Regions from separate parts of the Bacillus sp. Marseille-P3661 genome, predicted to be linked through region 2. Evidence: riboswitches for the same ligand, from Rfam matches in the RefSeq annotation. Region 2 holds a riboswitch; each other region holds the start of a gene.
The links. Region 2 has a riboswitch for cyclic di-GMP ahead of C1724_RS02330 (diguanylate cyclase domain-containing protein). Riboswitches for the same ligand answer to the same signal wherever they lie in the genome.
Positions count from the first base shown of each region.

Region 1 (4,204 bases), 1.5 Mb from region 2:
GATGGTAGTGGCAGCTTGTCCAAAAGCCCTAGTAGGCTTTCATTATATTTTCTAATAGTTTGTTTTTCTTCTAATGATTGTTGATAATCCACAATGCTAGCCACAATTGAGCACACATCATCATGGCAAATTTCCCGATTAGCGATAAATTGTTCCTTAATTTGGTTATACTTAGTTGGCTCTATGAAACATAACTTGGCGACACTATCAACCAAATGAACTTGTTCCCATTTAGTTTGCTGGGGGACATGCTGCTGAAGAATAATAGTAATAAAAGCAAAGATACCAGTTTCAGTAAGTGATTTATTTATAACCTTCTTAATAGGAATACGTTTAGATAAGCTAATTCGCTCAAGCTCTGGTAAATAAATTTCCTCATTTACAAATACAAGTCCATATTGATCATAACGATTTCCATTTCTTTGTTTGTCAATTGAATCTAGTACACCATGAATTTCCTCTTCGATAGTCGTTGCGCTAGTTCGTTCTTTTTTCTTGCAAATCGTACGATCGAGAAAACTCAGTTCCTCATTATATGTAGTAAATCCCATCGTTTTTAAAGTTGAGACGGTTATATTAATTAAAGGTGTCTTAAACTCCGGAAGATAAATAGTTACTGGTACAGCAGATGCTAATAAATACTGTATTAATGAATATTGAACTGGACTAAAATCGCTATAACCATCGATTACTACATGACTCAATGGAAATTCAGTTAAATGTCTCCCTAGTTCAACCGCTTTAAATATCCGATTTTCTGGATCCATAAACCCTTTTGCGTCCCGATAAACATCCTCATACTTTTTAAATATAGGTTGAAGATCGAGTAGTGGTCGGGGGGTTTGTTCAATTGTTAGCCCAAGGCGTTTCAATTGGCCATATGTTTCAGCATATGCTTTTGCCTGTTGAACTAATTCTTTGTATGAATTATAGGTGTTCGCTTTGTCAAGAATTTCACAAAAAAAGAAAAACCGTTCTTCCTCAGTAATCTGCGTAAATTGATAATTTTGTTGCTGTAGAATAAGAATTGCCAAATCATCGAAAGTTTGAAATCGTATACCAGGCTGTCTTTTCCGAGCATGTTGAAACCATTTCATTGATGGTAAAAGGTAATAAATTGGTTTCACTTCATTTGTCTGAAAAGTATACCATTGACACAGTCGTTCCTGTGATGCGATGTCTGACAACGATGTAAATAGTAACCGACCCACAAAGATCACCCCATTAGGTAAATTTCTTTATCTACTATTATAGACAAAATGGAACATCATAAATAACATAGCTATTTTTTTCATAAACTCCACCGCTAGAATGAAGATTATAATTACCTTAGAACCAAAACCAATTAGGACTAATTAACCATTTTAGGGGAAAATGTCGAAAGTTGACAAATAGTATTTGAAGTTATTATCAATACGTCTTATTATTAAATTAATAATTTGATAAAGGCAAACTTATTGAAAGATAAGGACGCAAAGCCACGAGTCTAAGGTGTGGAACTATGACAGTCGGGTTGCCAAACGAACGGGTACAATTAACTATGATAAGTTTTAGAATTGACATTATCACAGCTTACCTGTCTTTTTGGTAGGCTGTTTTTACGGACCCCAGTTTGGGAAAGTAGTAGGTATACATACCAGCAAATAAATTTTTAATAGAAAGGCGGAAAGAAATTGACTGTATTATTTGGAACTGTCGAATATTTTGAGAGAGAAATTATGAATTATCTAGATGAAAATCAATTTAGTGGAGAAACTGATTACCATTTATCTATTATTACTGCGAGACTTGAGTATGAAATTTTACACGATTTTGTTTGCGATGAACAAATTCGCGTAGAATGTTTGAATAACCTTAAAAATGCTACCGATATACTATCTTTATGTAAATAAAAAAGTAAAATAAAAGATTAATGAAGCCCCCAATCCTAATATATCCACGTTGAGGGCTTTTTTAGTCTAAGGGATCCCTCCATAATTCCTTTTCATACTAATTTAACCTCTTTCTGCAATAAGAACAAGCGTTCCATCTGAATATTTTACTATATGTGCAACCTTTCTTTTTCCTCAAGTTAGAACCTTTATTTCAGCAACAATAAGTATAAAAAACTGCCCCAAAACAATTGGGACAGAATTCTTATTTCATATTTATCAGATCATGTTTGAAGGCATATATTACTGCTTGAGTTCGATCTTGGACTTCTAGTTTTCCTAGAATGTTACTAACATGTACCTTTACAGTTTTTTGGGATATAAAGAGTTGATCTGCAATATCTTGATTTGTTTTTCCTTCAGCCATTAGTAATAGAATTTCAAGTTCACGCTCTGTTAATTGATCATGTAGATGCTCCACAGGCTTTTGGCGCATTTTTGTCATTATTTTACCAGTAACTTCCGGTTCAAGAACAGATTGTCCTTTATATGTTGCCCGTATAGCATCCGCAATTTCGTTTGCTTTAGATGTTTTTAACATATAACTAACTGCACCAGCTTCAAGTGCAGGATAGACTTTTTCATCGTCTAAAAAGCTAGTAACAATGATTATTTTTGCATCAGGCCATGATTGAATAATCATTTTAGTTGCTTCAATCCCATCCATTTCTTTCATCACTAAATCCATTAAAATAATATCGGGTTTAAGCTCAAGCGCTAGCTTAACTGCCTCCCCTCCGTCATCTGCTTCTGCAATCACATCAATGTCAGTTTGTGAAGAAAGATATGCCGAAACTCCAATCCGAACCATTTCATGATCATCTGCAAATAGTACTTTAATCATTGCCACTCACCTCATTTTTTATGTAAGGTATTTTTACCTCTAACCGCGTACCTTGATTCTCAAGACTGATAACCTTAAGCGTTCCCCCTAATTCAAGTGCACGTTCTTGCATATTTTGCAATCCATATGAACTTGTTTTAACTTGATCTACAATGAAGCCAACACCATCATCAACGACACGTAATATCACTGTATCATCCCTTTTAATAACCATAACATGTAACGAATTTGCTTTTGCATGTCGTAATGTATTAGAGATGGACTCCTGTAATATTCGAAATAACTGATCCTCGACACCTTTGTCCATTTCGAAATTTTCTAGTTTCCAATCAACGATAATCGGAACTTTTTGCGTTAATTCAGTCAATAATTCCTCAATTCCCTCCTTTAACGACTTCCCTTTTAGGGCAACAGGTCGTAAATGGAGTAGCAGCGCCCGCATTTCTGATTGTGATTGATGAATCATGTTTTCGACCATTTTAAGTTGTTTTTTTACAGGTGAGTCTCGGAGTGAACTTGTTTCGTTAATCGCTGACATCATCATCGATGCTGCAAATAGCTGCTGGCTAACTGAATCATGAAGGTCACGTGCTAGACGGTTCCTTTCTTGAACAACAACCTCTTGTAAGCTTTTTTCACGATCCACTGCTCTTTCAGTTGCGAGTCTTTGTGACAATTCGGCTTGTTTTTTTAATTTCATTTCGAGACTAAGTAGGTGTTGTTGAATTTGATTAATCTCCTGTACAGTTTCTATCTGTTCAAAGGAGATTTTCTGACCTCTAATCAAATTATCAAGTTGCTGATCAATCAAGTGCAGCTTTTCACGCCAGAAAGAGCCTGATGAAATACCGCTTATTGTTCCGATACCAATCATCACCGTGAAAATTACAATTATATACGGAACCCCCAATACACGTGCAGACCAAAGCTCTGACCACTCTAGTAAAGGAAACGCATAAAACGTCGAAGATAGTAACAAAACTGCACTACCAAACGAAACGATTAAACCAACGATCACCTGTTTTATTATAAGGTTCATATTCTTTTCACCTCTATATCGCCTGACCAGATCGAGGTGAGTATTTTTACCCTTGGTTTCTTAGAATAATATTCTTCGCTTTGATAAGAAATAGATTGATTCATAAGTTTAATATAATGTTCACCTAATAAACTTGCACGGCCTATTAGCGAACTGTGAATAATATAAACTTCAACCTCATAAGGAACATAAACCTTTATATTTCCTATAAAATGTCTTATTGATATAATCGATTCCTCTGGAAGTACTGTGTTGCTTAAGTCAATAATTCTGTCCCCAAATCCTCCATGGATATTCACATCATGCCATTTATAAACTGTATCACTTGTCTTTTGATCACCCAAAAGTCGTTGTTCTAGCAATGGCTCTATCTTAATTAAAGGTTCTTGA
Region 1 covers NZ_LT965953.1:1,969,743-1,973,946, forward strand. The annotation lists gene C1724_RS09070 (PD-(D/E)XK nuclease family protein) at 1-1,211, opposite strand, end outside; cyclic di-GMP riboswitch class I at 1,438-1,521, shown strand; gene C1724_RS09075 (hypothetical protein) at 1,674-1,892, shown strand; gene C1724_RS09080 (response regulator) at 2,137-2,775, opposite strand; gene C1724_RS09085 (sensor histidine kinase) at 2,768-3,814, opposite strand; gene liaF (cell wall-active antibiotics response protein LiaF) at 3,811-4,204, opposite strand, start outside.
Region 1: linked by a shared signal. The riboswitch ahead of C1724_RS09075 (hypothetical protein) and the one ahead of C1724_RS02330 (diguanylate cyclase domain-containing protein) in region 2 are both predicted to bind cyclic di-GMP.

Region 2 (4,204 bases):
GATTGGTTCACATATACATATCGATAGGAATCGCCGTCAATTTCCACTAAAATAATTAAGTCTTTCATGAAATCAAATAAACTTGAAAATGCCAAAACATCTTTTCCTATTCTTTTCACAAATTGTTTCATTATTTTCGATCTCCCTTAATGTCATGAAAAACACAATATTGATTTTTTCCATTTTTCTTAGCTGTGTACATCGCGGTATCAGCATTCTTCATTAATGTTCCCTTGTCCGAACCGTCATAAGGATAGAAACTGATACCTATACTTGTAGTTACTTGTAGTTTATTTCCATGTATGTCATAAGGATAACCAACTTTATTGATAATAGAATGTGCAACTGCAATAGCATCTTCTTTAGCTTTTATATCTCGAAGTAATATTGTAAATTCATCTCCACCTATCCGTGCAGCTAAATCGCTATCAGGTAAACATGCAGTAATACGCTTACAAACCTCTATTAATAACAAGTCCCCCATGTCATGTCCAAAATTATCATTGACCGCTTTAAAGCCATCTAAATCTAAAAACATGATGGCTAACGGCTTTGAAGTTTTGTTTTGGTAATCCACTTCCAAGATACCGGATACCTTTTCTTTAAAAAATCTTAAGTTGGGTAACCCCGTTAAATTATCATGATATGCCATATACTTTATTTTTTGCTCGGCTCGTTTTTGTTCGGTAATATCATGAATAACAACAAGCGCACCAATAATCTCACCGGTTTTACTTGTAATTTGTTTACCATTTACTGAATGAAATTGAGCAGATTCACCATTTGGTTTGTATATTAATTGTTGATGCTTAACCTCTTCTCCTCTTAAAGCTCTTAACAAAGGTATATTGTTAGTATTCATTTCTTGATTATCATCTTCATAGATATTCAATTTTTGTGTCCAATGCTCGTAAGGAATCGGAAATGATAGAAAATCTTTATTTACACGTTGTGAAGAAGTGCCATTCATATATAATAGATTTCCATCTTTGTCACAGACAGATACTCCCTCATCCATATTTTCTGTCACTGCGCGTAAAAACGTTTCTTTTAATAGTGAATTTTGTACACTTTTTTCCACATATTGAAGAAAAATATATATGCAAATTCCGATAAATACCATTTGAACACCATCAAAAACATAATCTAAAATTGTATTTTCAATAGTAATTCCTAAAGATTCAAGCACTTCATCCAAGTATTGAATAACTGCAAACATAAGAAATAGCCATAAAAAATTTTTGAGAGTTAAAAACCTCTTTGTTAGTGTAGTCATTGCAATATCGTACATATTGTTTGGTCCTCCCTATTTCAAATGAGTTAAACTTTATATAAGGATTGACCTGAAATTTCTCATAAAAAAAGCCATTCTAAAAAAGAATAGCTTTTTGTCTATCCTTTGGTAACCCGGCTGCCATTGTAGATACTTTAGGCCCGTGGCTTTGCGTCCCTAGCTTTCGATAGGTTTGCCATTTTCAAAAGTTGTTTAGTTTAAATATTAATTAACTAGCAAGTACCGAGATGTCGTTAACTCCGCCCTTTAACTTTTTTTCGCTAACCAAAATTACTCTTCTCAATAGGATCTATAGACTTAAACTTGCGGAAATCTAATTCAGCTAGTTTCCGCTTTGTGATATCCCTAGCAACTATAACAACACTCTCAATCTGCCCATTTTCACCTCGTACAGGAGTTCCTTTTGCTTCAACGTATACCCAATGACCATCTGCATGGATATGTCGAAATTCAATCTGAGCAGGTGTATTAGTAGCAATCGTTTCATCATGCATTCTCCGTACATATGGAATATCTTCCGGATGAATAAATTGAAAAACAGACATTTCATGAATTTCTTCAGGTGAATAGCCTAATATTGATTGATGTGAAGGTGAGACGTATTGAAGTACTCCATTCAAATCAACAACTCTAATTAGATCTGATGTATTCTCTGCTATAAGTCGATACTTCTCTTCACTAGCTTTTAAAGCCTCTTCTACTCGTTTTCGCTCTGTAATATCCACACAAGATGCAATGACCTCAACTATTTGTCCACCTTTTCGAATAGGTCGTAATGACGCTAAATAGTGAAGACCATTATATTCCATTTCAAAAACAACCTCTTCTTCCCCATTGAAAGCTCTTCGATAATAACTTGTGATCTCTTCAGCCACTTCAACACTTAAAACTTCAAAGTGGTCCTTCCCGAGAATTTGTTCTGGTACGAATCCTAATCGATACAGTAATTCGCCATCACACAAAGTATGGATATACCTTCCGTCCTGCTCCTTGACTTTTAACGTCATACCTTGCTGCTGACGTATAGTGTCATGCAGTTCTTGTTGCGCTATCCTAAACGCTTCTTCCATCCACTTTTGTTCCCTTATTTCTTGTGGAACTCCAAGTTGGTCGACTAGTTGCTCAAGTTCAGCAAACTTCTTCTCAATCTCTTCTATTGGCACAGGTTTACTGAATAAGTAGCCTTGTGCTTTATTACATAGATGCTGTTGTAAGAATATAAGCTGTTCTTTTGTTTCAACACCTTCAGCAATGACTTCTAGTTTAAGTTGGTGTGCCATCGCAATAATGGTTTCTACAATAGTAGAATCATTTACATCTTCTAAACAATCTCGAACGAAGGATTGGTCAATTTTCACAATATCGATTGGGAATTTTTTCAAGTAATAAAGCGAACTATAACCCGTCCCGAAATCATCTAAACTAATTGTTACTCCTAGCTTTTTCAGCTCAGACACTATCTTGAGCGCATGATGTGTATCAATCATCATACTTTCGGTAATCTCAAGCTCCAAAAATGCTGGAGGTAAACCAGTTTCATTTAGTATATGGCTAACCATTTTAATTAAATTGGGCTGATAAAACTGCCTTACTGAAAGGTTAACAGATACAACAGGTGTCATAATACCTTTATCATGTAAGGCCTTCATCTGAGTACACGCTTGTCTTAATGCCCATTCCCCAATTGGAACGATCATACCGGTTTCTTCTGCCAAAGGAATAAAGCGTGCGGGGGAAATTAATCCTTTATCAGGATGTTGCCAGCGAATTAGAGCTTCTAGTCCAGATAGTTCACCTGATTGGATATCGACCTTTGGCTGGTAATATAAAACAAATTCTTCATGTTCAATTGCTTTTCGAAGATCCGCTTCCATAGTGAATACTTCATTTGTGATTTCAGCTGATTTATTTTCATAGAATTGGATATTATTATTTCCTAATTGTTTTGCTTGGTGCATAGCTATGTCAGCATTTTTCAGTAAGGTTTCACTATTACCTCCATCCTGAGGATATAAACTTATTCCAATACTTGGGGTTATAAATAACTCATAACCTTTTAAGTTGATTCCCACATTTAAACAATCTAGAATTTTTCCACTTGTATTCAAAGCGCCCTCAGCATTTTTGTTCGGAAGGAGAAATATAAATTCATCACCGCCAAGCCTTGCTATACAATCATCAGTGCCAATGCAGTCTAGCAATTTATTTGAAACTTCTTTTAACAACAGATCACCAATATCGTGACCAAGCGTATCATTAATCAATTTAAATCGGTCTAAATTAAGGTATAAAACAGCTGCAGTCTCTACATTTTGATTTGTTATAGCCTTATTAAAATTAGAAATAAAGTTGAACCGATTTGGTAAACCAGTCAAGACATCATGGTATGCCAAATATTTAGCCTTCTCTTCGGCAAGTTTTTGTTCCGTAATATCAATAGCGCTACCAATTACAGCTGGCATACCTTTATACATAGTTTTTGAGGCATGCACGTCCAAATGCATAATGCTTTTATCTTTTTTGATTACGCGATATTGGAAACGATTACCTTTCAGCTTACCCATTAGCCTTTTTTGAAGATTTTCTTTTACCAACGGTAGGTCTTCTGGAAAAATATGAACAGCAACCTCAGTATTGATCAATTCTTCTTTTGTATAACCAGAGAAGTTTATTAATTGTGGATTCACATAAACGAATTTTCCATCCTGAATAATATAAATACCTATTAAAGAATCTTCCACTAAAATACGATATTTAAATTCTGCTTCAACTAAAGCCATTTGGTCATTTTTATAACTCGTAATATCTTTACAAATTCCATAAACCCCGATAATTTCTTTATCTACTATCATCGGGATAAGGGTTACATCTAATTCGATTCGATTACCAAATTTACTTATAAAGGCCGTT
Region 2 covers NZ_LT965953.1:516,741-520,944, reverse strand. The annotation lists gene C1724_RS02335 (PAS domain S-box protein) at 1-131, opposite strand, end outside; gene C1724_RS02330 (diguanylate cyclase domain-containing protein) at 131-1,291, opposite strand; cyclic di-GMP riboswitch class I at 1,399-1,481, opposite strand; gene C1724_RS02325 (EAL domain-containing protein) at 1,555-4,204, opposite strand, start outside.

Region 3 (4,204 bases), 330 kb from region 2:
GAAATGCGAGACTTAGAAACGATTTCAACAGCTATTACGGCAGCAGAAACAGGGCATTTAGTGCTAGGAACCTTACATACAACGAGTGCACCAGCAACTATTGATCGAATTATTGATGTATTTCCGCCTAATCAGCATGCCCAAGTGCGCATCCAACTAGCATCAGTATTGGCCGCAATTATTTCACAGCGCCTTTTCCAAACTGCAGACAAAAAAGGGCGGAAAGCAGCTACTGAAATATTAGTGAATACAGCAGCTATTAAAAATTTAATTCGCAATGAAAAAATTCATCAAATACCGAGCGTCATGCAAACTAGCAAAGCAGCCGGAATGCATACTTTGGAGATGTCAATTAAAGATCTAGTAGAACACAAATATATTACTAAAGAAATGGCCGCTCCTTATTTGCAGGAAGGAGCTTTATAGAATGGCTTACTTTCGCTACAAAGGTCGCAATAAAACAGGAAAAGTAGTTCAAGGGCGAATCAAAGGCGATTCGCAAAAGGAGACAGTTCAACAGCTCCGTGAACAAGGAATAGCGGTAACTTCAATTGAGGAACTAACTAGCATTTTATATAAAGAAATTAAATTATTTGAAGGTCGTGTAAAATTACAGGATTTTGTCATTTATATTCGCCAGTTTTCAACTTTATTAAAAGCAGGGATTTCTGTTGTTGATGCAACAAATATACTATCACAGCAAACAAACAGCAAAGTCTTAAATGCAGCTTTAGTAGATGTAGAAGAAGGTTTGCGCGCAGGTAATCCCTTTTCAGATGTTGCTGAAAAGCATCGCAAAGTGTTTCCGTCGCTATTTATCAATATGATCCGGGCGGGAGAAGCAGGCGGTAATATGGATGAAATTTTAGACCGTCTCGCTGTTTATTATGAAAAGCAGCATAATACGAGAGCCAAAGTTAAGTCAGCGATGGCCTATCCCATTGTTGTCGGGGGAATTGCCGCTGTTGTCGTCATATTTTTGTTAGCAGCAGTAGTGCCAACATTTGCTAGCATGTTTCAGTCATTTGGATCAGAGCTGCCGCTCATTACAAGACTTGTTGTGAATGCTGGGAATTACTTCAAATCCCTTTGGTGGGTTTTTATTTTATTGGTTGTTGCAGCTTACTTTGGATTTACCACATTGCAACGTAATCCAAAAACAAAATATTACATTGATTATGCACTTATAAAAATACCGATCTTCGGTAAACTACTACAAAAAGCAGCGTTAGCAAGGATGACACGAACAATGGCATCTTTATTTGCGACTTCTGTTCCTATTCTCCAATCTGTTGCCATTGTTGAAAGAATTGTTGGCAACGAAGTAGTCGTGAAAGTGCTTAAGGAATCAAGAAACGCGTTAGAAACAGGCCAATCAATGGTAGGTCCAATGGAAAAGCATTGGATATTCCCACCGCTTGTTACGCAAATGTTGGCTGTTGGCGAAAAAACAGGTTCTTTAGACGTGATGCTTGATAAGGTTGCTGATTTTTATGAAACAGAGGTTGATCATGCAACAGACCAAATTAAATCGCTAATTGAGCCGTTAATGATTGTATTTTTGTCTGTTGTCGTCGGTGGTATTGTAGCAGCAATTGCGATCCCAATGTTTTCCATTTTCGAGCAAATTCAATAGGCTTAACAAAAATTTCACATTAAAGAAATAAATTTCTATAGATAATCTAAACAATTCTTTATATAATAGATTTAGTTCGAAAGTATTATATTGGAAGCAATGAAGAATCGTTCGTAAATGGGCACTTGGACGATTTGGAGCTACTAGTGCAACCGGCCAGTTTTATTTATAGAGATAAATATTATTGGCCTTTTTATTTTCCCAAAAATACACCACAGATTTTCAAATAAATTGGCTATAAAAAGAGAAAATAGCCAAAACAAACAAATGATGGAATAGGAGAGAAGAAATGATTAAAAAAATGAAACAGCTGCTTAAGAATAACAAAGGTTTTACATTAGTTGAATTACTTGCAGTAATCGTTATTTTGGGAATTATTGCAGCGATTGCTGTGCCGAGTATTGGGAATATAATTGACAATAGTAAAAAGGATGCACATGTTGCTAATGCAAGACAACTAATTGAGGCAGCAAGATTGAAGGTTGCATCTGAAGGAATTAATATTACAACTACTGCCACAGAGTTACAAATGACTGATTTAGTTAGTCAGGGCTATCTAGAATCTGCTCCTAAAGATCCAACCGGTACAGGATCATATACTGCTGGGGAAGTTTATGTACAAAAAAATGCCACTGGAATTATAGAATATTCAGTATGGCTAGATGGAGCAAACCATGATATTGGATCGGATGGTACTGGTGTTAAAGCAGCTGATCTTGATCGCACTGATGTAACAGGATAAATTTGAATTGACCACCGCATCAACCCCGTTGATGCGGTTTTCCACATCTACACCAAAAGGAGGTTCCCACAACATGATTCTAAATATTTTTTCCCTTGATCCTAATCGCCAAAAATATCCCTTAACAGAAACATTTGCGGTGATTGCGATTATTGGAATTTCGTTTGTTGTGGGAAATATTTTATTAGCGCGTGCCATCGAAATTTCTGAAAAGCATTCCCATCTTTTCAACGTAGATGCGATCACTCGTGTAATGCCCATCTACCTTGTTAGAGAACAGCCTTCTTTTAGTAGGGATGATTACTATAATGAGCATTCTTTATACTATACAGATATTTCATTAACAACACTAATTCAATCGAACTATATTCAAGGTGGTTTGGATTCGGAATCTTTTGATTCGATAACATCGCTTGATCAAGTGTACGGTGATCACTCATACATAAGAGTAATTAAAGTTAAGGATCAGGTAATATATCAAATTTATTTAACAGCAGTTGATCAAAAACAAACTTCGATCATAAATACAATCACAAATCCAACGCTAGTAGGAGAAAAGTCTATACAAACAATGGTGCCGATTGATACACTTGATACGGAAGATGTTGTTCTACCCAAATATTAACTTGGAATGATACCTATGAATTTTATTTTACTTATCTATATAGGAATTGTTGGCCTTGTATTAGGATCATTTTATAATGTTGTTGGTTTGCGGGTGCCGCAAAAATTGTCGATCATCAAACCACGCTCTCATTGTCCAAACTGTCAACATGAACTAACAGCCACGGAGCTGATTCCTGTTTTTTCTTTTATATTACAAAAAGGAAAATGTAAAAGCTGCGGTATGAAAATTTCGTGGATATATCCAGTTTTTGAAATTATGACGAGTTGTTTATTTGTGTTGTCTGCGATTCTGATCGGTTGGACACCAGAGCTAATAGTTGCCCTGCTATTAATGTCCTTGCTAATGATCATTTTTATTTCTGACATTCATTATATGATCATTCCAGATAAAGTTCTGTTGTTTTTTGCTCCGTTATTTCTAATTGCTAGGATCATTATCCCGTTGGACCCGTGGTATAGTCCTTTTGTTGGCAGTGTGCTAGGATTCGGTTTATTGCTATTGATTGCGGTCATAAGTCGTGGCGGCATGGGCGGCGGCGATATAAAGCTATTTGCGGTGTTAGGCCTGGCGTTAGGCTGGCAAAATATTTTGCTAACTTTAATGTTCGCTAGCTTGTATGGGTCGATCGTCGGAGTATGCTTGCTGCTAAGTGGAAAAGTTAAACGTGGAGAGCCTGTACCATTCGGGCCTTTTATTGTGATGGGTGCGATAACAGCTTATTTTTTTGGACAACCTATTATTAAGTGGTATGCAGATTATATAAACGTATGATTCTTATTGGGGGTGAAAGTAGGCGGTGTTTACCAAGAAAAATCACAAAATACATATAGTCATTAAAGATCATGTCTTTCGTTTTATTGAATCTACACAAGCAAATCTTGAATCATTACAAACATATGGTGAACGCTATTTGCCGCCTGGTGTCATTCGTGAAGGGAAAATCATCGAACGAGAAACGCTAACCATGATACTTTCAGAAATAATAGATGAACTTAAACTGCGTGGCAGGAAAGTACAATTTTTTGTACCAGATGCATACGTAGTAATCCGGAAAATTCAGATCCCAGTTGATATTCCAGATGATGAAATAATGGGCTACTTGTTTTTAGAGCTAGGTGAAAGTATTCACTTACCGTTTGAAGATCCGCAATTTGATTATTCAATCGTTCAAAAAGGTGAAGAACAAACTGAAATAGTA
Region 3 covers NZ_LT965953.1:848,024-852,227, forward strand. The annotation lists gene C1724_RS03795 (type IV pilus twitching motility protein PilT) at 1-426, shown strand, start outside; gene C1724_RS03800 (type II secretion system F family protein) at 428-1,636, shown strand; cyclic di-GMP riboswitch class II at 1,720-1,803, shown strand; gene C1724_RS03805 (type II secretion system protein) at 1,926-2,378, shown strand; gene C1724_RS03810 (hypothetical protein) at 2,452-3,003, shown strand; gene C1724_RS03815 (prepilin peptidase) at 3,019-3,777, shown strand; gene pilM (type IV pilus biogenesis protein PilM) at 3,803-4,204, shown strand, end outside.
Region 3: linked by a shared signal. The riboswitch ahead of C1724_RS03805 (type II secretion system protein) and the one ahead of C1724_RS02330 (diguanylate cyclase domain-containing protein) in region 2 are both predicted to bind cyclic di-GMP.